Regions from separate parts of the Psychrobacter sp. 78a-MNA-CIBAN-0178 genome, predicted to be linked through region 2. Evidence: predicted binding sites of a transcription regulator. Region 2 holds the regulator's gene; each other region holds the start of a gene.
What was found. Region 2 encodes PhoB, which activates phosphate uptake and scavenging genes when phosphate is short. Its sites were predicted from a motif close to TGTCATNAANCTGTCATAA; they were not measured.

Region 1 (12,351 bases), on a different contig from region 2:
GCTAGGATAAATTGAATCCAAACTGCTGGCATCCACGCCATACCAAAACCTGTCAGCATACCTGCCATACCCACTAAAAACGGCAGCAAACATAACCACAAGCCAATCAAGCGCCACGGGTACTGAGTCGCGGTATCTTTATCCGTTTGGGCAAACAAGCTATCAGCTGCCTGCAAATTGGCGACGAAACCAGTTTTATTTACCCATTCTTTGACTTGCTCAGGCGTCGTCTGGGTCGGATCATAATCGACATTCGCGGTCTCGCCAGCGAAGTTCACACTCACCTCGTATACCGACGGCTTTTTGTTTAGTACCTTCTCGATTCTTGAGGCACAGGCCTGACATGTCATGCCATCAATGGCCAGCTGCAGGTGTGCACGCTCCGGTGCAAGCGTTGTATTGGACTGAATATCAGTCTCAACTTCATAGGATTGCTCAGTGGCGGTACGGGTAGCGTCATTCATAGAGAGAACTCGTTATTGCGTTAAAGCGCATGATAGCGTTTATACATTTGGGCATTCGTTTGCGCGAAAAAAACTCAGCGACTTGATAAAATTTTTAGGCAAAAGCGTATTTGAAGACCAGTTTTCTAAAACTACTGGGATAAATATTAAATGGTTATGATTAGCGATAATTCAAATTTTTCTATTGTTTCAACGCATCAAGACCTATTGGTACATACATAAAAAGCAGTTAGTTATTGCTGCCTCATTATTTTTTAGCCATTAAAAAAACCAGCCATCAGAGCCGGTTCTTTTATAAATAAAAAAATCTTAAGAGTTAGCGACGGTGGCATCAAAGCCTGCTTCCTCGATAGCCGATGCAATAGCTTCTGCACTGGTCTTACTATCATCGAAGCTAACTGTTGCTAGATTGTCAGTGAGATCAACAGTAATAAGATCTAAACCATCAATCTCACCAGTAGCAGCATGGACACTTGCCACACAGCCACCGCAAGTCATGCCATCGATATTAATGATTCTAGTTTGGTTTGCCATGAGAGGCTCCTTATTCTTATAACGGATTTTTTATTAGTGAATTTTTTATAATGTTCAAAAACTGTTTTGATAATGCTCTTTATGCGCTTAATTATCAATACAGCATGCAACTAGCATAAGCTGAAACAAAGCCAACAACAAGTCCATTTGGTTGTAAGTTTATTAAAGCGTTGTTGCTTCAAATATTTTTATAAAAACGAAATTTGTATAAACATGGCTTATGGAACTATCAAGCGTTAAAAATACCGCAGTAAATAGTCACTCACTAAACGTTAATCATGATAACGCGGGTTTTGCGGGGAATCGATAGGAAACGGTTGAGTCACGTAATCGACCATGCTAATTGCTGCAACAAACGCATGCACCGTCGTTTTGGTATCATCATAATGGATAAATGCCATTCTGTTTTCAGGCTGTAGCTCAATCTCTGTGACACCGGTAATGTTTTTTAGCGCCGTCATCACGCTCTCAAACCCTTCATTATCATCGATATTCTCGATACTGACTTGTGCAACTTTAATCGCCATGATCTTATCCCCTTATCGTTTATAGCATTAATGCGTATCCAATACCTCAAAACCTTTGACCAACTCATCGATCTGCTTAAGTTGACGCAAAAACGGCTCTAACTGACTGGTTCGCAACGCACACGGGCCATCGCATTTCGCCACTTCTGGGTTTGGATGCGCCTCTAAAAACAAACCTGCCAAACCTGTCGCCATACCTGCACGTGCAAGGGTGGTGATTTGCTCACGGCGTCCACCGGCGCTATCACTACGACCGCCCGGCTGCTGCAAACTATGGGTTACATCAAAGAATACCGGTATATCCATCTGCTTCATGGTATCGAAGCCTAGCATATCAACGACCAAATTATTATAACCAAAGGCACTACCACGCTCACAAAGGATGAGCTTATCGTTACCACCTTCAAGGCACTTGTTAACGATGTGACGCATCTCATGTGGGGCTAAAAACTGGGCTTTTTTAATATTGATAATCGCATCGGTCTTCGCCATCGCATGCACCAAATCCGTTTGACGCGACAAAAATGCTGGCAACTGGATAATATCCGCAACCTCAGCGACGGGCGCGGCTTGATACGGCTCATGCACATCAGTAATAATCGGCACTTGGAACTTTTCTTTAATTTGCCCCAGCCAATCGATACCCTTCTCTAGACCTGGGCCGCGATATGAATGCAGACTTGAACGGTTGGCTTTATCGAAACTGGCTTTAAAAACATAGCCGATACCCAAACGCTGGCAAATCTCGACATACTGCTCGGCAATCTCGAACGCCAATTCTTTTGATTCTAAAACATTCATGCCACCGAACAATACAAATGGCTGGTCGTTGCCTATATTAATCGTATTGCCACTTGGCGTCGTAAGCTCTATATGCGATTGTGCAGTTAATAAATTTTCCATAAAGTAGTGACCCTCATTATTGTTATATACTGTTGTTATTAATATTACTCTCCCATATTGTAACCGATAGCCCAATGAATAAAAGTATCCAAGCGTAATTACATCTCGCTGATACTGTAGATTACTTAATCAAACCGCTATTGCTAGGGCGTGTCCTCATTTTAAAAATGGTGATAAAAATGAGATAAATTGCAGTCAAACAAGGAAAATAGCGCAGATAATATCGGGATATTAACCAGCTATTTAACGATGTTTGGCAAAATTTAGCCATTTTTAGCCCGTTTAGATATGATCAATTGAATTGAGGACACGCCCTAGAAAAAACTATTAAAAAATGGCTAAATAAACAGTCAAAAAAAAGACCAATCCGAAGATCAGTCTTTTTTTATTGTAGGTAAAGCTGTAATACTTAAACTATTACTTAGTTGCGCTATAATTTTTCGCAGCTTTTACGAAGCTATTAAACAATGGATGACCACCGCGTGGCGAGCTGGTAAATTCAGGGTGGAACTGTACCGCGATAAACCATGGATGCTCGCTAATCTCAACTGACTCGACCAAATGCTGCTTGGCAGAATAACCCGATATCGTCATGCCTGCTTGCTCTAACGGCTCGATATAACGGTTGTTCATCTCATAACGATGGCGATGACGCTCAGTGATATTGCTAGCGCCATAGATTTGGCTCAGCTTGCTACCAGCGACCAGCTCAGCTTGCTGTGCGCCTAAACGCATGGTGCCGCCAAGATCTGAATCATCACTGCGAATCTGTAGCTCACCGCGCTCATCTAGCCACTCAGTGATGAGACCAATGATTGGCTCAGCCGTTTTGCGATCAAATTCAGAAGAGTTGGCATCGATATTCATCACATTACGCGCGTATTCGATGACGGCCAACTGCATACCTAGACAAATACCTAAATATGGCACATTGTTTTCGCGAGCATAAGTAATTGCTTTCATTTTACCCATAGTACCGCGCTCACCAAAGCCGCCTGGCACCAAGATAGCATCGGCATTATTAAGCTGCGCCAACAAGCTATCGTCATCCTCTAAACGTTCGGCATCGATATAATCAATCTTCACATCTGCCTTGTGAGTGATACCCGCGTGCAATAATGCTTCATTAATCGATTTATAAGCATCAGGCAGCTCGACATATTTGCCGACCATTGCCACGGTAACAGTGGATTCAGGATTGAGCTGGGCTTCAACGACTTTGTCCCAATCGCTCAAATCGGCTTCAGGTACATCCAAACCAAAGCGCTCACAAATCAAATCATCAAGATCTTGCTCATAAAGGGTACGCGGTATCTGATAGATACTTTGTGCATCTTCACACATAATGACCGCACGCTCTTCAACGTTAGTAAATAGCGCAATTTTGCGACGGTTGTCTTGTGAGATATGATGGTCAGAGCGGCAGATTAAGATATCAGGCTGTAGGCCAATAGATCGCAGCTCTTTTACTGAATGCTGGGTAGGTTTGGTTTTGGTCTCACCCGCACTAGCAATATACGGTACTAAAGTAAGATGCATTAGCATGGCTCTATTACGGCCAAGCTCTACTTGCATCTGACGTACGGCTTCCATAAACGGAAGTGATTCGATATCACCAACCGTACCGCCAATTTCGATAATAGCGATATCATACCCTTCGCCACTGGCAAGGATTTTGTTTTTGATTTCATCAGTAATATGTGGAATAACCTGTACAGTACCGCCTAGATATTCACCGCGGCGCTCTTTATTCAGTACATTCTGATAGATGCGACCACTGGTAAAGTTATTACTCTTACTCATCTTAGAATGACGTAAAAAACGCTCATAATAACCCAAATCTAAATCCGTCTCCGCCCCATCTTCAGTAACGAAGACTTCACCATGCTGAAACGGACTCATCGTACCTGGATCGACGTTAATATACGGATCCATCTTAGTCATGGTCACGTTCACACCGCGCGCTTCGAGTATGGCAGCAAGAGAAGCAGCAGTGATACCTTTTCCTAGTGAGGACACTACCCCACCGGTTACAAATATAAACTTGGTCATAGTACTCTGTCGGTAATTGGTAAAGAAGGATTTTACTAAAAATACGCTACAAAATATAGGGCAAAAGCGCAAACTCTTTAAAACACTCAGTTTTTAACGCTTAATTGTCATAAGTGCGTAATCATCGTAAATACGTAGCTATTATAACCCACTGCGGCTTTAAAAAGGTCACAACAAAAAAACTCACCCCGAAGGATGAGTTTTTTATAATACGTTTTCTAATGTTTAGATTAGAATTTGTATTCAATACCCGTACCTACAATCAAGTCATCTTTGTTATTGTCACGGCTGATTTGCCCTGCATAAATATGACCCGTGGTCGCTTTATTGAATGCATATTCTCCACCAACTGCGATTTCATTTACATCAGCATCTTTTACGCCTTTTTCGTCAGTGGTATTAACATACTGTGCTTTAACTGCCCAAGGTGTTGCACCAACTTTATATTTACCACTAATTAGCCAAGATTTTTCATCTTCACTGGCTTTGTTAACGCGGTTGTTGTTAACGATGCTATAATTATCGTAGTATTGGCTTTGTTGGTATAGAGCACCTAAAGTTAAGCCCGAAACCATATTCATTTTGCCCATATCTAAACCAGCAACCAAACGCCACGTATTATCAATCACGCCAGTATTTACATTGTTAGCACCCATGTCTTTGTCATAAGCACCGGCTAGATAAACACCATTTTTGTCATAGGCTAATAAAGCAGAATAACCGTTATCTTTTACTTTTCTATCACGATAGACTGCAGGCTTCGCACCAGATGCTGCGGAAACGAGAATATCACCGTCGGCATCAGTTTCTGATAATGCGGTAGCTGCCATAAAACTCACTGGCATACCGACAATAACAGGTGATTGATAGGCCACCATATTGTTAGCACGGTATTCACCTGAAACACCCGCATTTTTAATATCAAATAAGCTATCATTAAACACGTCAACTTTGTTTTGTGCAAGTTTCAATGGGGTATCATGGCGTCCCGCTAGTACAGTACCTAAAGTGTTGTGGGCTAAGCCTACATAAGTATTACGTGATCTAAACTGTTGGCTATCGTCATCAACATCAATACCATATTCCAATTGATAGACTAATTTAGTGGTATCAGTAAGATCATCTTCACCTTTAAAACCGATACGTGATTGATTAGAGTTAAGTTTAAATGTATCTTCATCTGTCTTGTTAGCTGCATCGTAGTCTGTACTAACATAATCTAAGGTTAAAAATGCTTTACCATATACAGTTGGCGCAGCATGGGCAGCAGAAACTGAAAGTGCAGCGACGGCTGTGGCTAAAAGTAATTTTTTCAAAGGATATCTCCACTTTACGATTTGAGTGATAAATGGTCTAAGATCATTAGATATATAATGGCAAGGTCCTATACCTTCGAAACCATATATATAGCGAGCCATAAGAACTGCTTAGACATAACTTTACCAAGCAAATATTACAGTAAGATGAAAAAACCAAAGTTTACACAAATGTTATTATTAATTTTACGGATTCTGTTATTTAAGACACGCTGTTGTTCAAGACACAGTATTGATTACAAAACAAAAAAACCCACCCCGAAGGATGAGTTTTTTATAATACGTTTCTAATGTTTAGATTAGAATAAGTATTCTAGACCGCCACCGATAGCGAGTACATCAATATCACCACGTAAGTCGATTTCATTAACCTTGCCGTCTTCGTCTCTCGAACCAAAACGACCATTGTTTAATTCCGCTGAATTTAGACCAGCATAGGCATGAGCGATCATATTATTTTTAAACGCATATTTGCCACCTACAACGACTTGATTTGAGTCATTATTCTCAAGACCACTGATATTGTCGGTTTTGTCATACTGAATATAAACAGAGGCTGGACGGGCAAAATTCGAAAGACCCATTTCAGCACTCACCACTAAACCGTCCTCTGTTGCAGTAGTAGTACCGGCATAGTCAGCTTCTTGATATAGAACGCCTAACTTTACAGGAGCTGCGATATATTTACCTAAATCGACGCTAGCACTGCCACGGATAATATCACCACTAACACTCATGTCTTGCTCATAAGCAATACCAGCGGTAATGCCTGTACCTGGATCAAACATCAATGAGGCACCATAGCCTGCGTCACGATCACTCTCAGATATAAAGTCTTCATCAGCACCATACATCAGCGCAAGCGCTAATGGTAGGTCATTGTATTTAGGCGCTTTCCAAACGATTGAATTATTGATACGGTTACCAACGGTCGGGGTCAAAATATTAGCAAAGCTGTCGTTGTTGTTCAGAGTACTAGAGCCAAGATTATCCCAATAACCTTCATTAACTGATACGTTATTGATATAGTCAATGACTGTGTAGTTACGACCAAAGCGGAATTCACCGAAGTCTTTATTTTTTAAACCTAAATAAGTATCACGACTTTTGAAGCCAATGTTATCGCTACCACTATCATCAACTTGAACGCCGTACTCTAATTGGTAAATTACGTCAGTGTTGGCCGTTATCGCTTCAGAGCCTCTGAAGCCTAAACGTGAAAGCTTAGAATTAACTTGTAATGAACCGTTGTCTTCATTAATTCTGTTATTATTATCCATATTCTGACCATCAATTTCAGCATTAACGTAATCAGTAGTAACGAATACTTTACCATAAACGGTAGGTGCTGCCTGTGCTGCAGATACAGATAGGGCGGCGATTGCTGTCGCTAAAAGTAGTTTTTTCATGGGGGTATCTCCACTTTACAATTGTAGTAATGAGCAAGCTGTGATTAGCTGGCGCCCATAATGGTATCGTCACAAATCCTCAAAGATATAATGTGTAACTAGCTACCGAGATTGGTCAGAAACAAGTGTGGCGAAGTTCTATTACAGTAAGATAAAAAACCATGACTCACATGACTGGGATTAAACAACGTAACTGCCATGTAAACTTAAGTCTTATGCGTCCTACTGCGTAACATCCGTTACCAAACTCATACTTAGAGTATAAGCATAACAACTTTGACATAATTTGCAACATATTTTTAAGTCTTTGATGACGAAAAATCCTTAAACCCATATTTAATCTAAGGTTTAACGATTGTTCAGATAAAAACAAAAAAAATACCCCTACTTGCCATTGGCAAATAGGGGTAACTTTTATAAATAAAGTAGAAATACATTGCTTTAAGTATGCTTGAGTAATACTAAGTATTGAAGGACTACTTAACCATGGATAAGTAGCCCTAAAATGGCTTTTATAAATAAGGAATTAGCAATGCGTATTGGCTTTTAAGTCTAAACGCGCTTGATGCAATAATGGCTCAGTGTAACCACTTGGCTGCTCACGACCTTTAAAGACCAAATCGCAGGCAGCTTTAAAGGCGTAAGACTGATCAAAGTTATCTGCCATTGGCTGATAACCGTTATCGCCAGCGTTTTGCTCATCGACGACCTTTGCCATACGCTTCATAGTATCCATCACTTGCTGCTCGCTGACCACGTTATGATGCAACCAGTTGGCGATATGCTGACTTGAGATACGTAGAGTCGCACGATCCTCCATAAGACCGACATCATTGATGTCAGGTACTTTAGAACAACCAACGCCTTGGTTTACCCAACGTACGACGTAACCTAGGATACCCTGAGCGTTGTTTTCAAGCTCTTGCTGCTTCTCTTCTTCTGTCCAATTGGTATTTTTCGCTAATGGAATGGTCAAGATGTCATCTAAACTGGCACGCTCGCGTGATTTTAGACTGTCTTGCACGTCGGCAACATTGACTTGATGATAATGCATACTGTGCAAAGTTGCCCCTGTTGGTGAGGGGACCCATGCGGTACTGGCACCAGATTTAGGATGTGCAGCTTTGGTATCCATCATCTCTTTCATCTCATCAGGCTTCGCCCACATGCCTTTACCAATCTGCGCATGACCCTGTAGACCTGTCTCTAGACCGATATCGACGTTCCACTGCTCGTAGGCTGGTTGCCATGCTTGCGACTTCATTTCACCCTTAGGTACAAAAGGCCCAGCGTTCATACTGGTATGCATCTCATCACCAGTACGATCTAAGAAGCCGGTATTGATAAAGATGACGCGCTCTTTTGCTTGGCGAATGGCTTCTTTTAAGTTGACCGTCATGCGACGTTCTTCGTCCATGATGCCGATTTTTAGAGTATTGCGCTCTAGACCCAATAGATCTTCTGAAGCGTTGAACAAATCATTGGCCATTTTGACCTCTTCAGGGCCATGCATTTTTGGCTTAACGATATACATCGAGCCTTTGCGTGAGTTCGATAGCGCAGTTTTACCTTTCAAATCATTTAAAGACAATAGCGGCGTGATTAAGCCATCCATCAGACCTTCAAAGATTTGCTCTTGCCCATTACCCAAGTCGACCAAGATGGCTGGGTTTTGCATCAAGTGACCAACGTTACGAATCAATAGTAGTGAACGGCCTGGCAGGATAAGCGTGCTGCCATCTGGTCTGATATATTCACGGTCTGGGTTTTGTTTACGCGTACGGGTCTTGCCACCTTTTTCAAAGGTTTCTTGCAAGTCACCATTCATTAGACCAAGCCAGTTACGATACACTTCTACTTTTTCTTCTGCATCGACAGCAGCGATTGAATCTTCGCAATCTTGAATTGCCGTAATCGCTGATTCTAATAGTACATCTTTAATACTTGCTGGATCATCTTTGCCCACTGGATGATTGCCATCGATTTGAATCTCAGCATGCAGGCCGTTATTCTTGAGCAAAATACCAGTAGGCTGCTCTGCTTCACCAACGAAACCAACAAATTTCGCGGCGTCTTTTAGCTCAGTGCTATTATCACCTTGAACAATTTCAAGTTTGCCATCGACCACTTTAAAGCCGGTCACATCGTTATATGACCCTGATGCTAAGGCAAAATGTTCGTCTAGAAATGCTTTGGCATAAGCAACAACAGCAGCACCGCGCGTTGGGTTATAACCACCTGTTGCTTGTTGGCCATTTTCGTCACTGATGACGTCAGTACCATATAATGCATCATATAAACTGCCCCAACGCGCGTTGGTGGCGTTCAATGCGTAGCGAGCATTACGGACTGGTACGACCAGCTGTGGACCTGCAATATGGGCAATCTCGTCATCGACGTTTTGAGTACTGACTTTGAAATCATCACCTTCTGGTAACAGATAGCCAATTTCTTGCAAGAATGTTTTATACGCGGGGTAATCAATTTCGCCATCTTTGGCAGGGTTGTCCAGATGCCATTGGTCAATCTGCGCTTGAATCTTGTCACGAGTTTCTAGCAGCGCTTTGTTACGCGGGGTAAACTCTTTGATGACCTTTTCAAAACCTGACCAATAGCTGTCTGAATCAACACCGACTTTCGGCAGCACTTCGTTTTCAATAAAGTCATACAATTGCTGGTCGATGGCAAGAATGCCTTTTTGAATACGATTGGCGTTAGAAGACTGGCTCATATTGTTATCCTTATCTGTTCGTGAGGTGTGTTAATGCTAAGTTGCTACAATAACGGTGTGAAAATATGTGCTCTTGGAGCATTTATCCCTAGTTTGCTTTGCGGTGAATAAATAGCAAACATGACAATGCGAACTGTTGGTGGTGATTGAGCATCTATTAATGTAATAACTGTTTAAGACTGAATTTGTCTGATGCAGCGTCTGTGATTTTGGGAGTGTCTGTAAGCAGAGCTGTCTATAATTCTTAGGTTTTAATACAGGATTGGCACTTGATATAATGCCTATCGCCCGCTACTAAGTAATGATCAATAGTAAGACAAAATGCCTGAAAAGCAAAATCTCATCCTACTATCAAATAATAAAATAAACAAGGAAACGTCATTCACCAAGTAAATACTTAGGCTGTATAATAATGATACTCTATAAGCCACCTACTCTAGAGGCTTTAATCAATACTTTAGAGTTAGACCATTATACGTTCAGTATAAACTGTAAGTAATCATTACAGCATTCATTTATGCTTAACGGTTATCTATTTAACTTTTAATATTTGATTAAGAGATGTTGAACCCTCGACTATGGCAAAGACTATGAATAATGAAAATATGAAAATCAATAACAGTAATGACAAGGCTGTGAGCGACAGCCATACAGAAGAATATAAGATAGAAAAAGACGGTCTAACAGAGGAAAGTATGGAACCAGACAGTATCGATATCGCACAGCTGCGCACCCCTATTAAGGTCGACTTATCTGCTGTCTATGATTTTCTGGGAGCGCGAACCACACAGGCTTGGGTGGAGGCTGCCAGCGCTGATGTGCCTTTAATCATCCAAGATCATGCCAATTGCGAAAAGAAAGCAGCCGGTACAGCGATGAATCTACTATTCCGCTATGAGTTTTCTTACGACTTACAGCGAAAATTGGCGCAGTTAATACGTGAGGAGATGCTGCACTATGAGCAAGTCCTAGGCATTATGAATGAGCGCGAGCAAGAGTGGGGATATCTGAGTGCGGGGCGTTATGCCAAAGGGTTGCTCAAGCATAAACGTACGCATGAGCCAGCAGCAATGGTTGATGTATTAATCATCGGGGCGTTTATCGAAGCGCGCTCTTGTGAGCGCTTTGCCGCGCTTGCTGAAGTCATCGATGATGAACGCTTAGCCAAGTACTACCGTTATCTATTAAAATCAGAGAGTCGCCATTTTGAGGATTATTTGGCACTGGCACAATCGCTATCTGACGACAATATCGATGAGCGTGTCGCATTCTTTAAAGAAGTAGAAGCAGAGTTGATATCCAGTCCTGACACTGAACTGCGTTTTCACAGTGGTACACCTGCTGAGCGCTTCAGCTGATAGCTTCTGTCAAATAAGCGCTATGCAAAGATACTCATATCGTATCCATAAAAAAGCCAACACTAGCGTCTTAAACCATGCCTAGCGTTAGCTTTTTTATTTGTCTGTACAGAATATGATGCTCAGTTATGACTGTTTCTTATCTTCCATAAGTGGACTGTCATACTGCTTGGTATTTTTTGCGACATTATGCGGATCATGATCATCAGTCTCTTGCTCTGCAGCGGCTGGATTTGCCTTTTGTAATGCATCATCAGGGACGATACCATTATTATCATCTGCATCTTTGAGCTGATGGTTATCATGGTTAACTGTATCATTAGACTTATTCATAACCGATCCTTATTATAATAACTGTCTTCCACATCGAGCATTCGATAACTTGACGATACTCATATTAATAATGCTCAGATTAATAATATTCAGAAATATCTTGCTAAGAAATCAGTCTTTTTCATCTGGATTTAATACACGAGTTTGAGCGTTATCAACGTTGGCATATCGATTCATATCCGTAATACCTTCACTTTTTGGCGCTTCACTGCCCACGGTATCTTCGTTAATATTGTCATCAAACGGACTGCTGCCCTGTTGATCACGGCGATCTGGCTGGCGCGCTGGGTTGTCATTTTCATTGACATGCTCAGACTCTACTACACCCTCTTCAAAAGTGTCGGTACCTTTATTTTCATTGACGTTTTCTTCGAGCTCCTCATGGTTTTTCACCGTTTGAGCACTGTCTAAAGTTTCATGCGTGTCCGTTTCTGCGATTCGAGTTTTACTTAAAGCAGGATCTCTGGTTTCCATTGTTTTGTCCTTATTATAATTATTGTTTGTATCGATAACATATTGTGCTTATCATTTGTTAGTCGTCTCGACTCAGATCATAAGCATTTAGGTCCGATACGTTTTTGCCACCCGCAGGCAGATCTTCTTCTTTGCGCGGGTCGACATAGACCTCGTCTGTCTCCTGTGAGGCTTGTTCCGGCCCATCTATATTTGGCTGGTACTTTCGGCCTTCGTAGCTGTCTGGCGCATTGTCCGAGTGTAAGGCTGC
Region 2 (6,651 bases):
ATAGCGCTATCTTGTTGTTTGGGTTTTTCAACGACCACTAATAAAAAGCCTACTACTGCCACCGCCGTAATAATAACATTGATAAGTAGCATGCCAGAGAAGCCAAACGCCTCGATTAATGGGGCAGGGGCAAAAGCACCAAGGGCAGTCGCCAAAAACATCCCGCCCATAATCACGCCCGTTACGGTGGCGATTTGCGATTTATCAAACCAATCCGAGGTCACCTGATTAATGGCATTGGTAATATACGGCTGAGCGATGGCGATAAGCAATTGCCCTGCAAATACTAGCCAATAATGATCAGCGCCCAACCAGCGTATGATTGAGCCTATCAGCATAAGCAGCGCGGCTATGCTTACGATTTTTTTATAGCCAATGTTATCGAGCACCTTGCCTGAATGGATGGCAAGCAACACAAAAACGATAGGGAACATCAAAGTTAATAAATTGGCGAAAAACTCATTAACGCCGAAATGTGCCTCGGTGCTAATTACGATGGTCGCAAAGGTCAGCCATAAAAACTGATTGACCCCAAGTAAAAGAGAGAATCCTGCGATAATAAGCCATTTATTAGGCGGTTTTTTCTTAAAAGGTGGTGCCGTAGCAAGTGGTAAAGTGGCACGCGTTGCAGCGTCAGTGGTGGGTGGCATCGACATATCCTTGTCTGGTGCAGGTTCTTATAAATTGTTTTACAATCTGCCTGCTGACTTATTATGAGCATTAGTTGAATCTTAAACAATAAAAAATTAAGACACTTGCTATTATTACCCCTGCAAAAATTTAGATGGTTAGCAGTACGCGCAAAATGTCGACTACAATAATTACTTTTGCGTAAAGATTAGATTCGGATACAGCGTTAACCATTCACCGTTTAAATGAGAGAAAGCCATGTCAGAAAACGCCATATTATCAACCAAGCAGACCCCAGTACCCAACCCGAAGATTCCCTCCAACATCGGTATTGATGACGTGACCCATTTTTTATTAGAGCTTGATGCGCTTAAACGTGTTAATCGGCGCAGCTATGTGACGGGTACGACCCGTTTAGAAAACTCTGCCGAGCATTCTTGGCATTTGGCGATGGCGTGTTGGTCAATCGCTGATTTGTTTGAGCTGGATGTCAATCATGAGAAATTGCTCAAGATGGCACTAATACATGATTTAGGCGAGATTGATGCCGGCGATACTTTTTTATACGCCGATACGCGAGTTGATGCGCATGTTGAAGAACGTGCGGGAATTGTTAGATTGCAAAATGAGCGTGGAAATGGGATTGCTGATTTAAGTGAGATTTGGGAAGAGCAGGAAACAGGTGATAGTAAAGAAACCCAACTGCTAAGAGTAGTTGATCGCTTGTTACCATTTTTGCTTAATATAAATACCAATGGAAAAACTTGGATTGATGCTAACGTTACACGCTCGCAAGTTGCTGGCGCGCATGGCTTTATTAAAGACAGCTTTCCGAGTATCCATGATTGGATAGCAAAACAGATTGAATATGCGACTAAGCAAGGATGGCTGATTGATAAGTAAATTGATAGCAGATTTGACAGCTAGCCTTTTTATTTAATAGCCTTTTTATTTAATAGTGTGGTCATTTAATAGCTTTGTCATTCAATAGTATTGTCATTTAACAGCGTCACCTTTTTACTGACTCACCATGGTTGACGCTGTCTAAAACCTTTATATTGAATAGTATCAATAATAACAGAGAGGCTACATGCGCTTATTTAAAAACTATAAAACATTGTGTAAATCTCTAGCCTTTGTCAGCATGCTGGGACTAGCGCAAATGGCGCAAGCGCTTGCTCCTATCAGTGATGGTGATAAATTGGCGCACGATGCCAAAAAACAGATCGGTGTTACGGTGAGTTATGATCCTACTTATCGTAAATTGGAGTTTCCGCGTGGCGATGTAGCAATAGAGACCGGTGTCTGTACCGATGTGATTGTCCGTGCTTATCGTTTGCAAAATGTGGATTTGCAGCAGTTGGTCAATCATGATATGAAAGGAAATTGGTCCGCCTATCCAAAGACTTGGGGCTTGAAGTCAACGGACAAAAATATCGATCATCGACGTGTGCCCAATCTTGAAACGTTTTTTGCGCGTCATGGAAAAACGTTATCTACGACTGATAAAGACAGCTTTAAAGCCGGAGATATTGTAACGTGGCGCTTGCCAAACGGCGGTTTGCCGCATATAGGTATCGTCTCAGACAAAGCAGCTGCTGATGGTGCGCCGCTGATTATTCATAATATTGGCCGTGGTACGCAAGAAGAAAACATCCTTTATGCTTATCCTATACACAAACACTTTCGATATTGATAAAGGCCTTTGCACAGGGTAGCCCAAAGTAGTAAAAATAGGCAATACAAAATAGAAGTAGTACAAACTAACAGCCATTAAAAAGCCCAGTTAAACGTCATCATCTACGTTTAACTGGGCTTTTTAGTACTATGATTTTCTTAAAAACTAAGCTTGCTGAGTTTTTGCCTCACCCAATAGCTGTCCCATTTTTACCACGCTATTGGCTTTCATGCTGTCCTGCCAATCCGCTTTTGCGGCTTTTGGTAAGACGACAATCGCCGTTGAACCTAAATAAAAGCGTCCAAGCTCATCGCCTTTCTCAAAGCTCATGTCGTGATCTGCTTCTTGGATGTCCTCAGTGCGGCTGATTTTTCCGGTAGCGACGGTTTCGATACCAGCGACAATCATAGCGCCAACCATTACCACGGCCGCTTTGCCATATTTTGTATCAAATAAACAGACCAAGCGCTCATTACGGGCAAACAAATCAGGCACGTTAGCGGCTGTGGTATTATTGACCGAAAACAGCGTACCCGGTACATAGCGGGTCTTGGTCAAGGTACCATCAAAAGGCATATGAACGCGGTGATAATTGCTGGGCGCTAGATACACGGTCGCAAAGCTACCATCAGCGAAATAGCTGCCATCTTCGCTATTGGCCAGTAATTGACCAACGTCATAATGACGACCTTTGGCTTGCAGCAATTTATGGTCTTCAATCTGTCCTAGCTGCGAGATGATACCATCGGCAGGACTGACAATACCGTTTACGCTGCTATCGATGATACGGGCGTTTTTTTTGAGCTCACGGGTAAAGAAGTCATTAAAACTCTCATAAGCATTAAAGCTCTGACGCTCATACTCACCTAAGCTGACGCCGTAAGCCTTGGCAAAACTACGAATAAAGGCACGTTTGACATACGGATGACGGCTGGCGGCTAGACGCCCAGCGACTTTACTCAGCTGCTGCTGCGGGACAAATTGTTGAAGGGTAGTAAATAAATTCATAATCGGGCTACCAAGATAGGGTTTGATGTAATAATTAATAAGCAAATCAATGGCGGTATTTTATCATGGACAGCAGAGTATTGTATGACCATAATCTGTCAGACATTTATAAATAAAAAAGGCTCTAAATGAAAGCGCTTATACAACGGGTTCACTGTGCCAGTGTCAGCGTCGATGCACAAAATATCGGTGCCATCGAGCATGGGGTGTTGGCGTATATTGGCTTGGGGCATGATGATAGCCTGCAAACTGCCCAGCGCATGATTGATAAAATTCTGACCTATCGCATATTTGAAAATCATGACGATCCTGCCAAGGTCGGTAAACTGGATAAAAATGTGCAACAGGTCGGTGGCGGGCTATTATTGGTGTCGCAATTTACCTTGATGGCAAAAACAGACAAGGGTCGTCGCCCTGATTTTGGTGGCGCGATGGCACCTAATGCTGCTCAAATGTTGTTTGAGCAAATGATTACTTATGCTAAAACTCAGCATCACAATGTTGCCACTGGTCAATTTGGTGCTGATATGCAAGTGGCAAGCGTCAATGATGGGCCACTAAACTTTTTATTAGAAGTCTAGAAAGCCGTTGTCATGAAGCTGTCATAATTAACCCGTTTAATAAGTAGAAACTGGTGACTGTGTATTGCCTTTTTTGTATCTTAATTTCTTTATGTTAATTTTCCTAATTTGAGTTTTGGTGCGCTAAATTTTTGAATCTTAAAATCTAATAACAAGGCTGCCGTATGTATAATGAGCAAATTTTGATCGTTGAGGATGAGCCTGCGATTCGTGAAATGATTGCGATGACCTTAGAGATGGCTGGCTTTGATAGCCTGCACGCTGCGGACGTAGCAGAGGCGCATCAGCAAGTGGTTGATCACCGTCCGGCGCTGATACTATTAGATTGGATGCTGAACGGTGAAAAAAGCGGCATTGATTTTTGCCGGATGCTCAAAAACGACGATTCGCTCGCCGAGATACCGGTCATTATGCTGACTGCCAAAAGTGAAGAAGACAGTAAGGTTCATGGGCTCGATGCTGGGGCTGATGACTATATGACCAAGCCTTTTTCAACACGTGAGCTAATCTCAAGAATCAAGGCGGTGCTACGTCGTAGTAGTGCACTCAGCGCTGATAAGCCTATCGAAATCGGCAAGCTTAGCTTAGATCCTAAAAGCCAGCGCGTGACGGCAGCGGGTCAGCTCATCGATATCGGTCCGACAGAGTATCGATTGTTGGCATTTTTTATGAGTCATCCAGAGCGTGCTTATACGCGGACACAGCTGCTAGATCAGGTTTGGGGCGGCAATGTCTATATTGAAGACCGGACGATTGATGTACATATTCGGCGCTTACGTAAATTACTGCAGCCTTATGATTGTGCTACGCTGATACAAACGGTACGCGGTACTGGGTATCGGTTTTCTAGCTTGATTGAATCCATTTAATCAGCCGCAGAAAATGTCTTGGTAAGCGTAAAGAAACACAGTATCTAGTGGTAGGGATGATAAATGACGATGACAACACCGATAATGCCTATGATGCCGATAGAAAATGAGCAACAGGGTGAGCAAGCGCAAGTTGCCCAGCACAATACAACGGATCAACTTAAAAAAATCCGCAGCGCCTTACGAGCGTTACGGGATGCGGTTATTTTGCTCAATGATGAAGATGGTTTGGAATGGTGGAATCAGGCAGCGGAAGACTTGTTGTTATTGCAGGCAACTGATAAAGGTCAGAGTATTTTTGACTTTATCACCATACCAGAATTTCGCCAGTACTATCAGGCTATCACCCCACCGAGCGATGGTGTGCACATGGTGTCATGGCGAGACCCTAAACGTTATCTAAAGTGTGAGCTTACGCCTTTCGATGATGAAAAATTACTGATCATTTATGATGTGACCCGCTTGCAGCATTTGGAGGAAATGCGTCGTGATTTTGTCGCCAATGTCTCGCATGAGCTGCGCACGCCATTGACTGTGTTGATGGGATATTTAGAAAATTTTTCCGAGCAGGAAGATATGCCACCGCAGTGGCGACGTGGCTTTGAGCTAATGACTCAGCAGACTGCCCGTATGAATCGGATTGTAAATGACTTACTGCTGTTGTCTCGTATCGAAATCGAAGAGACGCACGAGCTTAATGACATTGATATGACCAAGTTACTGACGCATATCTATGATGATGCGCAAGCGTATAACCAAGAATATAATCATACTATTCATTTGCAGATAGACACTTACGATGGGTTATACGGATCACAGATGTACTTAACGAGTGCCTTATCCAATTTGGTCATTAATGCCATCAAATACACGCCAAAGGGTGGCAATATAGCTATCAGCTGGACAAAAACAGCGGAAGGCTGCCGCTTTGCTGTTGAAGATGATGGTCTCGGTATTGCGCCCCAACATATCGAGCGCTTGACGGAACGCTTTTATCGCATCGATAGTGGACGTAGCCGTGCTAGCGGTGGTACGGGCTTAGGCTTGGCTATTGTGAAGCACGTTTTATATCAACATGAGGCGCAATTAACGATAGAGTCGGTAGAAGGCAAAGGCTCGACCTTTAGTGCAGTATTTCCAGCCGCGTATGTGCGTTCTGCCCATACCTCCTAATTTTTTTGTAGAAGTGGGTAGGGGTTAACCGCGCTGCCATTGATATAAATACCATAATGCACGTGGGTCGGCGTGCCTTTGGCATTACCGCTGTCGCCAACATAGCCAACGATATCGCCAGCATTGACCCAGTCATTGGGCGCGATGTCGGCATAATCTTCTAGATGAGCGTAATAATGTCCTGCGCCGCCCGGTCCAACCACCACCACCACGCGTCCCCCCAACGCATTGTCGCCGACTTTGCGGACGATGCCCTGCGTGGTCGATTGTATTGGTGTGCCCCGAGGTGCAAAAATATCAATGCCTTCATGAGAGCGCCCTTGGCTACGCGCAGCGCCCCAAGTATCGGTTAGATGCTGCTCTGGTAGTGGACTGGGTAGGCTGTTTTCTATGGGTAACGCTTGTTGTAATAAACTCAGTTGCTGCCATTTTGCTACGACAAAAGACTGAGTCTGTTGGCTAATGCTGGGTAATAATTTATCGAATACAAATAACAGCGCTAGCAAGACACTTGCTTTAATCAGTACGCTTAATACACGACTGAAAAAAGAGGGGTTGGGCTTTTGGTTGCTTCCATTTGCTTGCATCGATATCTCTTAGTTTTTTACATCAATTCTCGTCAATATTATAAAGGCTCAATTCTCATCTCTTTGTATAGCATTGTTATATCTAGTTGTTATCTTTAGCTTTTAGCCCCATAAATGATAAGGTA
Region 3 (12,351 bases), on a different contig from region 2:
CTTTGGCTCGTTTAGCATTATCATGGGTCGATTCAGCCAATGAGTGTAAATCGTAGTAACAGGCGCGTTTTTTATTTAGCGTGATACTTTTAGCAAATTGTTCCATAACACTCGTACTTCCCTGTATGACCATTTTTCAATTTTAAGTTTAGTTTTCAAGCTACAGTTTATTGTGAGATTTAAGGTGGTACCAATTTTAGCTCTCTTCTCCTAAGAAACCACCGCTTTGACGCTGCCAAAGCCCCGCATAGACGCCATCCAATGCCAGTAGCTCTTCGTGACTGCCTTGCTCAATGATTTGACCTTTATCCATGACTACCAGTCTGTCAAGCGCGGCAATCGTAGAGAGACGATGAGCAATAGCAATCACCGTTTTGCCCGTCATGATATCGTTCAAGCTTTCGGTAATGGCAAACTCAATCTCAGAGTCTAGCGCACTGGTCGCCTCATCCAAGAGTAGAATCGGCGCATTTTTTAGCATAACACGTGAGATGGCAATACGCTGGCGCTGACCGCCAGAGAGTTTGACGCCCCGTTCACCAACTTGCGTATCCAAACCCGTATTGCCTTTATCGTCATACAAATCTTTGATAAATTCCCATGCTTGTGCTTGCTTAGTGGCACGGATGATTTCTGCATCGCTGGCATCAGGGCGACCATAAGCGATGTTTTCACGAACGGTGCGATGGAGCAATGAGGTATCTTGCGTCACCATACCGATCTGTTGACGCAGAGACTCTTGAGTGACTTCATCAATCGCTTGTCCATCGATGTAGATTTTACCTTTATCAACGTCAAAGAAGCGCAATAATAAATTCACTAAGGTTGATTTACCCGCACCTGAGCGTCCAACCAAACCAATCTTTTCCCCAGGTTTGATATCTAAATGAAAGTTATCGAGCAGTTTGATTTGTGAAGAGGCAATCGCCGTTCCCGCAGTACTCACTTCATCAATACGCTCGCCTTCGTTATCACCATTTTCACTTTCATAACTGAAATCAACATGGTCAAAGACAATGTGACCATCAGTCACTTTTAGCTCAGGTGCATTTGAAACATCCACAATCGTTTGCGGTGCTGACAAAGTACGCATACCGTCTTGGGCAGTACCGATGCTTTCAAACAGGCTAGCAGTTTGCCACATAATCCACTGCGTCAACCCATTGAGTCGTAATGCCATCGCCGTTGCTGCGGCAATAGCACCGACGCCAATATCGCCTTGCTGCCATAAATAAAGACCAATCCCAGCCGTACTACTTACTAAGATGACACTGATGAGATGGGTGGATATCTCTAAATAACTGACCCAGCGCATCTGCGCATGAACCGTACCTAAAAACTGACCCATGGCGTTTTTGGCATAGCCCAGCTCACGGCGCGAATGGCTGAACAGCTTTACCGTCATGATATTGGCGTAAGCATCAGTGATACGGCCAACCATCAATGCGCGGGCATCAGCCTGTATGATAGAGGTCCGTTTAAGCTTGGGAATAAAGAAACGTAAGGTAAAGCCAACCAGTACGAACCAGATAACAAAAGGTATGAGCAATAAGCTGTCTAAATTGAATAAGATAACCCCAGTCGTAATAAAGTAGACAATGACATACATAAACATGTCAGTGACTGTCATCACCGTATCGCGTACGGCCAGCGCCGTTTGCATTACCTTGGCTGACACACGACCAGAGAATTCATCTTGATAAAACTGCATTGACTGCCCAAGCATGTGCTGATGAAAACGCCAGCGCATCTGCATCGGGAACACACCTTGAATCGACTGAAAATGAATGAACGACGATAAGGCAATCCAAAACGGGCTCAGGAGCATGACCGCTAGCATCAAAAGGAGCGTATCGCCTTTTTCAGTCCATAGTGTTTGCGGTGTATACACCCCTAACCAGTCAACAATGTTGCCAATCCATGCAAACAGCATCGCCTCATAGATACCGATACCTGCGGACAAAATCATAAAGAATAGCAGCCAGATACGTAAGCCTTTGGTACATGCCCACAAAAACTTCATCAGCCCTTCGCGAGGTGAGGGCAATGGCATAGGCGTATCAGGAAAGGCCGGTAGACGGTTTTCAAAAAATCGAAATAGAGCATTCATAGGCAAGGGAAGAGCGTCAATAGCAATACGCTAAGACAGATACCGGTAGGCATTATCTTAAACGTGTATTTGAGTGAATGGGAAATGCTGCTATTTTAACAAAACTTCGTAATCACGCCTGCATGCTAATTGTAAATTGACAATCAGTGGCTGTACTCGTTTATTACTGATTGGCTCAACTCTCATAAATACATTGCTGTATAAAAAATATTTTGTTACATTCTAGTGCTTATTTTCTATTTGGCTGTCATTCATCTCATTTTTATCTCCATTTTAAAAATGAGGACACGCCTTGGATAAATAATAAACACATAAAACTGCGACTTAAAAGGTAGACGTTCATGCTGTATTTAACCATCGCGGTACTATGCAGTGTCGCCGTTTCAGTACTCTTGAAAACATTACGTCAACGAGATATCGATATTCGCCAGACTATCGTCGCTGGTTATCCAGTGGCTTTTTTATTGACATGGTTTTTATTGAAGCCAGACATCAGCGGACTTAGTCTGTTAGGAAGCGCGTGGGGGATTATCATAGCGCTTGGCGTGCTACTGCCTGCGGTGTTTATCATTCTTGGGCGCGCGATTGCTGCGGTTGGTATGGTGGCAACCGATGCCGCTCAGCGTTTATCATTGATTATTCCTATCGTTGCTGCCTTTTTATTATTCGGTGAGGTACTGACAGGTACGCGTATATTTGGTTTGGTATTAGGCTTTTTGGCACTAGGTGCTTTGGTGTATCGTCCTCAAGCGGGCGGCATAACTAAACAAGCTCGCCAAACGCCGCTTTGGTTACTTGGCGTCTGGGCAGGCTACGGCATTATCGATATTCTATTCAAGCAAGTGGCCAAGCAAGGGTCTGCCTTTCCACTGACGTTATTTGTCAGTTTTGGGCTGGCAGGGCTGTTACTGTTTATTTATTTGCTGATCACGCGGGTGCGCTGGCAGGGCAATGCACTCATGGCAGGAGTACTGCTGGGTGCGCTGAATATGGGTAATATTTACGCTTATGTACGGGCACATCAAGTATTGTCTGAGTCACCAAGCATTGTGTTTACTGGTATGAATGTGGGTGTCATCGCAGTGGCAACTATGATAGGTGTTGGCGTATTTAAAGAGCGGCTCAATCGCATTAATATAATAGGGCTATTATTGGCGGTTGGTTGTGTGGCAGTACTGTTTTTAGCATAACCGTTTAGCCTAAATTCATCCATATCGTTGCGATTTATAAAATTGTTAACTTATCAGATATAGGCATGCCGGGCATCCTATGATAAGGTTATCTAAAAATAGTAAGACTGATATAAGCTGACAAAAAGCGCTTTGCTTTGAGACATTTGACCTCAACGAATAAAAATAGGATGCACGCCCAATGGAATACGAAAAGCAATTACAACGCATAAAAAATGGTTCAGGCTTCATCGCGGCGCTTGACCAAAGTGGAGGCAGTACGCCAAAAGCACTCGAAAATTATGGCGTGAGCAGCGACGATTATGACAATGATGACACCATGTTCGATCTCGTACATGAGATGCGAGCCCGTATCATCACTTGTGAAACCTTTGATAGCGAGCGCGTGCTTGGGGCAATTCTATTCGAAGATACCATGGAGCGTGAGGTTGAGGGTAAGTCGACGGCCAACTATCTGTGGGAAGACAAAAACATCGTACCGTTCCTTAAGGTTGATAAAGGTCTGGCTGAGCAAATGAATGGTGTGCAAGTCATGCGCCCGATACCTGATTTAGATGCACTATTGGACAAGGCCAAAAACTATCCGGTATTTGGTACTAAGATGCGCTCAGTGATTTATGAGCCCAATGTCGATGGTATCGAGCTGGTCGTACAGCAGCAGTTTGATGTGGCCAAGCAGATTCTTTCAAAAGGCTTCATGCCTATTGTCGAGCCAGAAGTGAATATTGACAGCGCTAAAAAACATGACTGTGAGCTGATACTTAAAACCAGTCTTTTGCACAATCTTGATTTTTTAGACGATGGTCATCAAGTAATGCTGAAACTGACCTTGCCAGAGAAAGAAGGCTTTTACCAAGAGCTGGTTGATCACCCAAAAGTGCTAAAAGTTGTGGCATTGTCGGGCGGTTACAGCCGTAGTGCTGCGTGTGCTAAGCTTAAGCAAAACCCAGGTATGATTGCCAGTTTCTCCCGTGCCTTTACTGAAGGGTTGAGTAAGCAGCAAAGTGATGAAGCATTTTCTGAAACGATTAATAACTCAATCGAAGAAATCTATGAGGCGTCGAAGGTTTAAAGCCTTCAACCTTTATAATTGATTTTGAATCCCAGCTGACTTTAGGTTTGCTGGGATTTTTTTAATGGCATTCACAGTAGATATTTATTAAACTTGTGTTTGTTTTCATGGTTTTTGGAGAGGTTGTGTTTCGCTTTATTACTTTAGGATTGTTTTTATTAAGTTGGAGTGTTTCTAGTCAATCTATGGAGCCTGTAGGCTATTCAGGTACTTGGGCAAGCGCTGCTTATTTTAATAATGCCATCGATGTTATATCAGAGACAGTTAATATCGATATTACAGATGATGCTAATAATGCTGGTTATACAGTGAGCTATAAGCTGTATAACAATCGTGAAGGGCTTCAATTCCCATTGGTTTTTGAAGTATTCGATGAATTTGGACAAAGTAATGAGTTCGAAATTACTGTCGATGGTCAATCAGTGCCTGTCGTAACGGTTACTGAAGATAATAACGGGCTTGAGACATCTGATTTCTATATGCCAACCAATACTGGTTTAGAGCAATTCAGAGCAGATTCAAAGTATATCAACCTGGATTTGTCGTCAGGGTTGCATACTATTACAGCTACTTATGACGTCCAGCCGCATTATTATGGCAGTGATTGGACTGGGATAAGCACTTACTCTTATTCGTTAGTGCCGATGAATGAGAGCGTCAGTGATGATAAGCAGTTTAAAGGGTCATTTATTAAGCTAAATTTCAATGGTGGTTTAGACTATATCAGTATGGATATCGATGGCACGAAGAATACTTTACCTTCTAATAACCAATGGCATTTCAACGATAATCTTGCGAAAGAGATTGATTTTATTATTCAAGCACCTCTGAATCCTGTGGCAAAAGTTTTGACGGCTGTTTCGCCATTCATAACTATAAGTTTCGCGCTATTTGTATTGGGTGGACTGCATTTACGTATGATGAAACGTAGACAGCAAGCCCAGCCCGAAACCCTTTGGACAGTCATGCTGGTGGGTGGTTTTCTAGTGCCTCTGCTTAGCCTGATAATTTATTACCTCTATCTACTGGTGACAGATATGATCATTGGTCAAGGCGCAACAGGAGAAAGTCGCGATTTGTTCTTTATATGGGTTTTGCCGTTAGGCTATATAGTAATAACACCTATTTATTTGATAATTAGTTTTGTGGTTTTTATGATGGTTAAACAGACGGTTACTAAAACAGTAAAGTAATTATAGTTGAAGGCTGTAAATAGCTTTGTGATTCGCGAACAGCTAGCTGACGAGCCATTTGAGAGAATATTAATGCGTAGGACCATTTTAGGATTGCTTTTATTAAGCCACAGTATGTTTAGCTATGCCAATATGGCGTCTCCCATTATCGACGGTACTAATGCCAGTACGGCATATTCAAGCAAAGATATCGATATATTGTCTGAAAACATAGATATCAATATTGCTGAAGGTTTTAATCAAGCTGACTATGATGTCACTTACGAAATTTATAGCGCTAAAAAAGGCGATCGAATACCTTTGGTTTTTGAGGTGTTCGATAGCATAGGTAATGATGCAGACAAAAGCTTTATAGTCGAAGTCGATGGGCAAGCGGTACCAGTACTTATCAATTATGATTATAAAAGTCATTCAAAATCATTGCCCGCTTATCATGATCCAGAAACGGATACGGCCGTACAGTTCCATAATGACGCTAAATACTTTGAGATAAACTTAAGCGAAGGCAATCATGTCATTAATGTTAAATATTCTGCCTATCCTACAGTAAACCGTAGTGATTGGACCAATCAATATATCTATAGCTATTCATTAAAACCTGCCAAAACTTGGAAAAGCTTTGGTGACCTGACCGTTACTCTAAAGATTGCTGATGAATCGAAATACTTGAAGACTAATCTTGGCGAACCTTTAAGTGGGATGATAAAAGCAGATTCGAAGTGGGTCTTTGATCATCTGCCTCAAGATGTTCTTGAGATATCTTATCAACCACAACCAATGCCTCTAGCACAGTGGTTAATTAATTTAGACTCATTAATACTTCTGTTGTTTTTAATATGTTTGTTAGGGGGTGCTCACTATGGACTTATGTATTGGAGCCGGAAGAAAAGTCTTAAAATAGCATGGATGGTCACATGGTTAGGGATTCTGATAGTTCCATTTATCGTATTGATGATAGTTTTCTATAAGATTTATCTTATAGATTGGTTACTGGGCGAGCATGCCAGCAGGTATCATGGTTATACTATTTTTATTATTATCTTTGGCTATCCACTGATTTTGCTTGTTTATTTAATCATTATGAAGTTATGCGATTCTTATTTGAAACGGGTTTTTTTACAACCCTCACAAGTAAGTACCTAAAAAGCTTGAACCCAGTGGATGGATTCAAGCTTTTTAAGTTAGCCAGTTTTCAGTAAGTAAAGCACTACACCTCTTTAATAACATGACCTACATTGATTGAATCATCCGATTTCGGAGTTGATTTTTTATTAGCGGCATCTTTATCCAGTCCTGCTGCATAATCCCGCACGTTTTGAGTGATTTTCATCGAGCAAAATTTAGGTCCACACATCGAGCAAAAGTGCGCCGTCTTATGCGCGTCTTTAGGCAAGGTTTCATCATGGAACTCACGGGCGGTATCTGGGTCGAGCGCCAGATTGAACTGGTCGTCCCAGCGGAATTCAAATCGTGCTTTAGATAACGCATTATCACGTGCCTGCGCACCGGGATGACCTTTAGCCAAATCAGCCGCGTGGGCTGCGATTTTATAGGTGATGATACCGTCTTTAACATCTTTTTTATTAGGCAGACCTAAATGCTCTTTTGGCGTCACATAGCACAGCATTGCGGTGCCAAACCAGCCGATCATAGCAGCACCAATGGCGCTCGTGATATGGTCATAACCGGGTGCGATATCAGTAGTTAGAGGTCCTAGTGTATAAAATGGCGCGTCGGCACAAACCTCAAGCTGCAAATCCATATTTTCTTTAATACGGTTCATTGCTACGTGACCGGGACCTTCAATCATGACCTGTACGTCATGCTTCCAAGCCACTTGGGTCAACTCGCCAAGGGTACGCAGCTCACCAAATTGTGCTTCGTCGTTGGCATCTTGCAAGCAGCCCGGACGTAAGCCATCGCCTAAACTAAATGCCACATCATACTGTTTCATAATCTCGCATATATCTTCAAAATGCGTGTATAAAAAGCTCTCTTTATTATGAAACATGCACCACTGCGCCATGATAGAGCCACCACGCGAGACGATACCTGTTAGGCGGTTGGCCGTCAGCGGCACGTAGCGCAGTAGTACGCCGGCGTGAATGGTGAAGTAATCAACGCCTTGTTCGGCTTGCTCGATGAGCGTATCGCGGAATATCTCCCACGTGAGGTCTTCTGCCACGCCATCGACTTTCTCTAAGGCTTGATAAATAGGGACGGTACCAATCGGCACGGGCGAGTTACGAATCAGCCATTCGCGGGTTTCGTGAATATGATTGCCCGTAGATAAATCCATGATGTTGTCCGCGCCCCAGCGCGTCGCCCACGTCATTTTTGACACTTCTTCGTCGATAGATGAGCCGAGCGCTGAGTTGCCGATATTGGCATTAATTTTCACCAAGAAGTTACGGCCGATAATCATTGGCTCGGACTCAGGGTGATTGATGTTGTTGGGGATAATGGCGCGGCCAGCGGCTACTTCGCTGCGCACAAATTCAGGGGTAATAATAGTTGGCGTGTTGGCACCAAAGTTCTCGCCATCATGTTGGCGCATATCGGTCAGTTCGTGCTGCTTTTGCGTTTCACGAATGGCGATGTATTCCATTTCAGGCGTAATAATGCCGCGACGGGCATAGTACATTTGCGTGACGTTCTTTCCTGCTAATGCACGGCGTGGTTTGTCGATATGGGCGAATCTAAGATTGGCGGTACTGATATCGCGGGCGCGCGCCAGTCCGTAAGAGCTCGACAATCCGTTCAATTGTTCGGTATCACCGCGCTCAGCAATCCAGCCTTCGCGTAGCTTTGGTAAGCCTTTCGTCAAATCGATCTCGACATTAGGATCGGTGTAAACGCCAGAAGTGTCATAAACATAAAAAGGTGGGTTTTGTTCCCAATCGGTTTCAGGCACGCCTTGTATCGGAGTAGGGTCAAGGGTGATTTCGCGCATCGGTACTTGAATGTCAGGACGTGAGCCCTCGATATAGACTTTTCTAGAAGCGGGAAGGACACGGTGTAGGTCGCGCGCGTCTTCTTCAAAGCGGGCATCATTGGCGGTACGGTGAGCAGGGGTTTTGAGGGCATCGGCTTTTTTATCCGCTTTACTGTCAGTTGTTTGACTAGCATTGGCAGTAAGAGGGGCGTCAGTAGCTGGGATGTGGGTTTGGGCTGTTTGTAAATCTGAAGTAGTCATATGCTGTCCTAGCGTGTTGGTTTTTGAATAAAAGCAACACCGCCAGTAGCTGCGGGGATTGGCCTATATGATACGGACAAATTCAATCGTAAAACAAACCTGCTAGCGCTATCAAACCTAAACGTAGTCAGTGATCTTTAGCTGATTGATGGACGCGACTGATTATTAAAGCGCTATATCCGCATAACAATGCTAGTAGATAGTGGCGATAATAAAAAGGCATTTCTGCGCGCCCTTTGTACTTATATAACATAGGCTTGAGACTTCCCTGCGTCGGTACTAACCGCATCAGGTTCAGCGGGTGATCTCTCAGCGAATGTATCAAAAGGCTTATGAAATAAGCTCGTAATACACCGCACCCCGAGTCTGTCAGTGTTGTAAATCCCCTTCATACTAGCAAAATTCTGCGCGCGCGGCTAATGATATTTGGCTATACGTATCTCGTTTCAACTCTATATTTTATGGCTTTATAAACGCAGCTGGCTAATATCGCCCAACAACGTGACTCAAATTAATTGACTGTCAGGTCCTCAAATGAGACTTTTTTAACACGACTGAAATATTAAAAAGGTTGTCATCAAACTGTCATAAAGATTTGACAAGATAGCACGCATGTCACAAACAAACCTTTTTCATATCGTTGTCAAACTTTAGGAGCCTTACATGCGTTATTCGTTATTAGCAGTAGCCGTTAGTTGTACATTAATGCTCACGGCATGTAATAAATCAACCGACACGGCAGAGCCCACTGCTGATACTAGCAGTAGCGCTGTTACCACGGCTGAAACCACCTCTCAAACAGCCTCTTCTGCTACCACAGGTTTTAAATCTGCTGAAAATATCGCCATGAATATCACGGGTGCAGGTGCATCATTCCCGCAGCCTATCTATGCCAAATGGTCATACGACTATAACGCTGCCACTGGTGGCCAAGTCAACTATCAATCGATTGGCTCATCTGGTGGTATCAAACAAATTCAATCAAAAACCGTTGACTTTGGTGCTTCTGATGCACCGATGACGCCTGAAGAGCTTGAAGAGTCTGGCCTTATTCAGTTTCCAACCGTTATTGGTGGCGTCGTGCCAATCGTCAACATCGATGGTATAGAGCCGGGCGCATTGAAGCTAGACGGTACAACCTTAGCAGATATCTATTTGGGCAAAATCAGTAAATGGAATGACCCAGCTATCAAAGCCATGAACCCAGATCTGACTTTGCCAGATGCGGCAATCACGACGGTATTCCGCTCAGACGGTTCAGGTACGACTTTTAACTTTACGGACTATCTGGCCAAAGTCTCACCAGATTGGAAAGACACGGTTGGTGTTGATAAAACAGTCAAATGGCCGACCTCTGCGACTGGTGCAGGCGGTAAAGGTAACGAAGGGGTTTCAAGCTACGTCAACCGTATGAAAAACTCTATCGGCTATGTTGAGTATGCTTACGCTAAGCAAAACAAAATGTCACATACGGCATTGAAAAATGCAGCTGGCAACATCGTGCAACCATCAGCTGAGACCTTTGCTGCGGCAGGTGATATTGATTGGTCACAGCAAGAAGGCTTTTATAAAGTCATCACCAACTCTGAGACTGACCAAGCATGGCCTATCGCTGCTGCCACCTTTATCTTAGTCCATAAGCAACCAGAGAATCCTCAGCAAGTTGCTGGCGTGTTGAACTTCTTTGACTGGGCTTATAGCCAAGGTGATGATGATGCCATGGCACTAGACTATGTACCATTCTCTGACACGGCAGTGGCCTTGTTCAAAGCAAAATGGAACGACGTAAAAGGTAGCGATGGACAGCCTGTCTATAAACCTGCTCAGTAATTCGATAGTCATTATTTAATAACGATCGAATTACCCTTTCAAACAACTATTCTCCGGTAGTTGTTTGAAAGGTTTTATCACAGCGAATTTAATCGCAAAGCCAATGATATTTATAGCTTCTGATACTTATATCTGCTGAGTTTGTTGTGATAAAACCTGATAAACACACTCATTTTTTAATCTTATCCTATTGAATGCTGAGACACTTATGACAGACTTAAGGTCCCAACTGGCTAAACAAAAACGTTACGATGCTTTATTCGTTAACTCCACCAAAGCATTTGCCATACTGGTATTGATGTCTCTAGGTGGTATTTTAGTGTCGTTAATTGTCGGGGCTTGGCCAAGTATTCAAGAGTTTGGTCTAGGTTTTTATACCAGCAATAACTGGGATACGGTCGCCAATGAATATGGTGCACTTGCACCCATCTATGGCACCTTAGTGACCTCATTTATCGCCATTCTGATAGCCGTGCCAGTGAGCTTTGGCATTGCCATATTTTTGACCGAAATGTGTCCTGCTTTTCTAAAAAAACCACTTGGTATCGCCATTGAGTTATTGGCTGGTATCCCCTCTATCATTTATGGTATGTGGGGCTTGTTCGTCTTCGCGCCGTTTTTTGGCGATCACATCCAACCATGGTTTATTGAACACGTCGGCCCTTTACCGATTATCGGTAAACTGTTTGAAGGCGCACCGATGGGACTGGGTATGTTCACAGCGTCCTTGGTGCTTGCCATCATGATTATTCCCTTTATCGCTGCCACCATGCGCGATGTTTTTTCCGTCGTGCCAGACTTATTAAAAGAATCCGCTTATGGCATGGGTGCGACGACTTGGGAAGTCATGTTCAAGATTATTTTGCCGTATACCAAAGCTGGTGTGGTTGGTGGTGTTATTTTAGGACTGGGCCGCGCATTGGGCGAGACCATGGCGGTGACTTTCTTGATTGGTAATGCCTTTAATATCAGTCCAAGCCTGTTTACCTCTGGGGTTACGATTACCTCAGCGCTGGCCAATGAATTTGCCGAAGCCTCTAGTGAGCTACATCTGGCATCGTTGCTGCATCTGGGCTTAATATTATTTGTGATTACTTTTATAGTGTTGTCCATAGCGAAGCTTATGCTCATGCGCATGGATCATAAAGCAGGCAATCGCTAAGCCAACGTTGTATCAGCACGATAGAGATTAATGTTGTCTAAAAAGATTATCTAAAAAGGCTATCTAAAAAGATATGGGAAACGAATGTTATGCCTAACCCTGCTATCAATGCTACTAGCGCATTACCGGTAAAGACAAGCTTTGAGGCACGTTATAACAAAAGCCTTTATAACAAGCGTCGTCGTCTGAATAAGCTTGGTCTAGGCTTTGCGTTGTCGGCGATGGCGTTTGGCTTATTTTGGCTATTATGGATTTTACTGACCCTGTTCGTTGAAGGTTTTCAAGGATTGGTACAGTTGCCAGTATTTACGGCTGATACCCCACCACCGATGAGCGCAGGTGGTCTACGCAATGCCATTGTCGGCTCAATCATGTTGGCATTTTCAGGACTGTTTATCGGTGCGCCCATTGGCCTGATGACCGGTATTTATTTATCAGAATTTTCTCAAGGCAGTATGCTGGGCAAAGTCACCCGATTTTTAAATGATATTTTGCTATCAGCACCCTCGATTGTGATTGGTCTCTTTATTTATGCGCTGATGGTCAAAGGCAATAATTTTTCTGGTTGGGCAGGCGCGTTGGCGTTGGCATTAATCGT

Region 1: the regulator PhoB is predicted to act here: its motif matches at 5,931-5,949, upstream of AAEY80_RS08220 (porin).
Region 3: the regulator PhoB is predicted to act here: its motif matches at 9,334-9,352, upstream of pstS (phosphate ABC transporter substrate-binding protein PstS).

The regions. Positions count from the first base shown of each region.
Region 1 covers NZ_JBEOOZ010000011.1:41,700-54,050, reverse strand. The annotation lists gene AAEY80_RS08245 (heavy metal translocating P-type ATPase) at 1-464, opposite strand, end outside; gene AAEY80_RS08240 (heavy-metal-associated domain-containing protein) at 774-998, opposite strand; gene AAEY80_RS08235 (hypothetical protein) at 1,271-1,525, opposite strand; gene kdsA (3-deoxy-8-phosphooctulonate synthase) at 1,553-2,428, opposite strand; gene pyrG (CTP synthase) at 2,846-4,480, opposite strand; gene AAEY80_RS08220 (porin) at 4,711-5,898, opposite strand; gene AAEY80_RS08215 (porin) at 6,096-7,205, opposite strand; gene AAEY80_RS08210 (malate synthase G) at 7,732-9,936, opposite strand; gene AAEY80_RS08205 (MiaE family protein) at 10,527-11,294, shown strand; gene AAEY80_RS08200 (hypothetical protein) at 11,421-11,627, opposite strand; gene AAEY80_RS08195 (hypothetical protein) at 11,739-12,101, opposite strand; gene AAEY80_RS08190 (hypothetical protein) at 12,160-12,351, opposite strand, start outside.
Region 2 covers NZ_JBEOOZ010000034.1:637-7,287, forward strand. The annotation lists gene AAEY80_RS13095 (MFS transporter) at 1-650, opposite strand, end outside; gene AAEY80_RS13100 (HD domain-containing protein) at 889-1,533, shown strand; gene AAEY80_RS13105 (DUF1287 domain-containing protein) at 1,721-2,326, shown strand; gene asd (archaetidylserine decarboxylase) at 2,474-3,316, opposite strand; gene dtd (D-aminoacyl-tRNA deacylase) at 3,445-3,897, shown strand; gene phoB (phosphate regulon transcriptional regulator PhoB) at 4,062-4,766, shown strand; gene phoR (phosphate regulon sensor histidine kinase PhoR) at 4,830-5,939, shown strand; gene AAEY80_RS13130 (M23 family metallopeptidase) at 5,936-6,526, opposite strand.
Region 3 covers NZ_JBEOOZ010000006.1:119,655-132,005, forward strand. The annotation lists gene AAEY80_RS06075 (alpha/beta fold hydrolase) at 1-106, opposite strand, end outside; gene AAEY80_RS06080 (ABC transporter ATP-binding protein) at 197-2,110, opposite strand; gene AAEY80_RS06085 (DMT family transporter) at 2,452-3,300, shown strand; gene AAEY80_RS06090 (fructose bisphosphate aldolase) at 3,482-4,372, shown strand; gene AAEY80_RS06095 (hypothetical protein) at 4,498-5,565, shown strand; gene AAEY80_RS06100 (hypothetical protein) at 5,572-6,708, shown strand; gene thiC (phosphomethylpyrimidine synthase ThiC) at 6,773-8,761, opposite strand; TPP riboswitch at 9,010-9,134, opposite strand; gene pstS (phosphate ABC transporter substrate-binding protein PstS) at 9,425-10,591, shown strand; gene pstC (phosphate ABC transporter permease subunit PstC) at 10,800-11,753, shown strand; gene pstA (phosphate ABC transporter permease PstA) at 11,843-12,351, shown strand, end outside.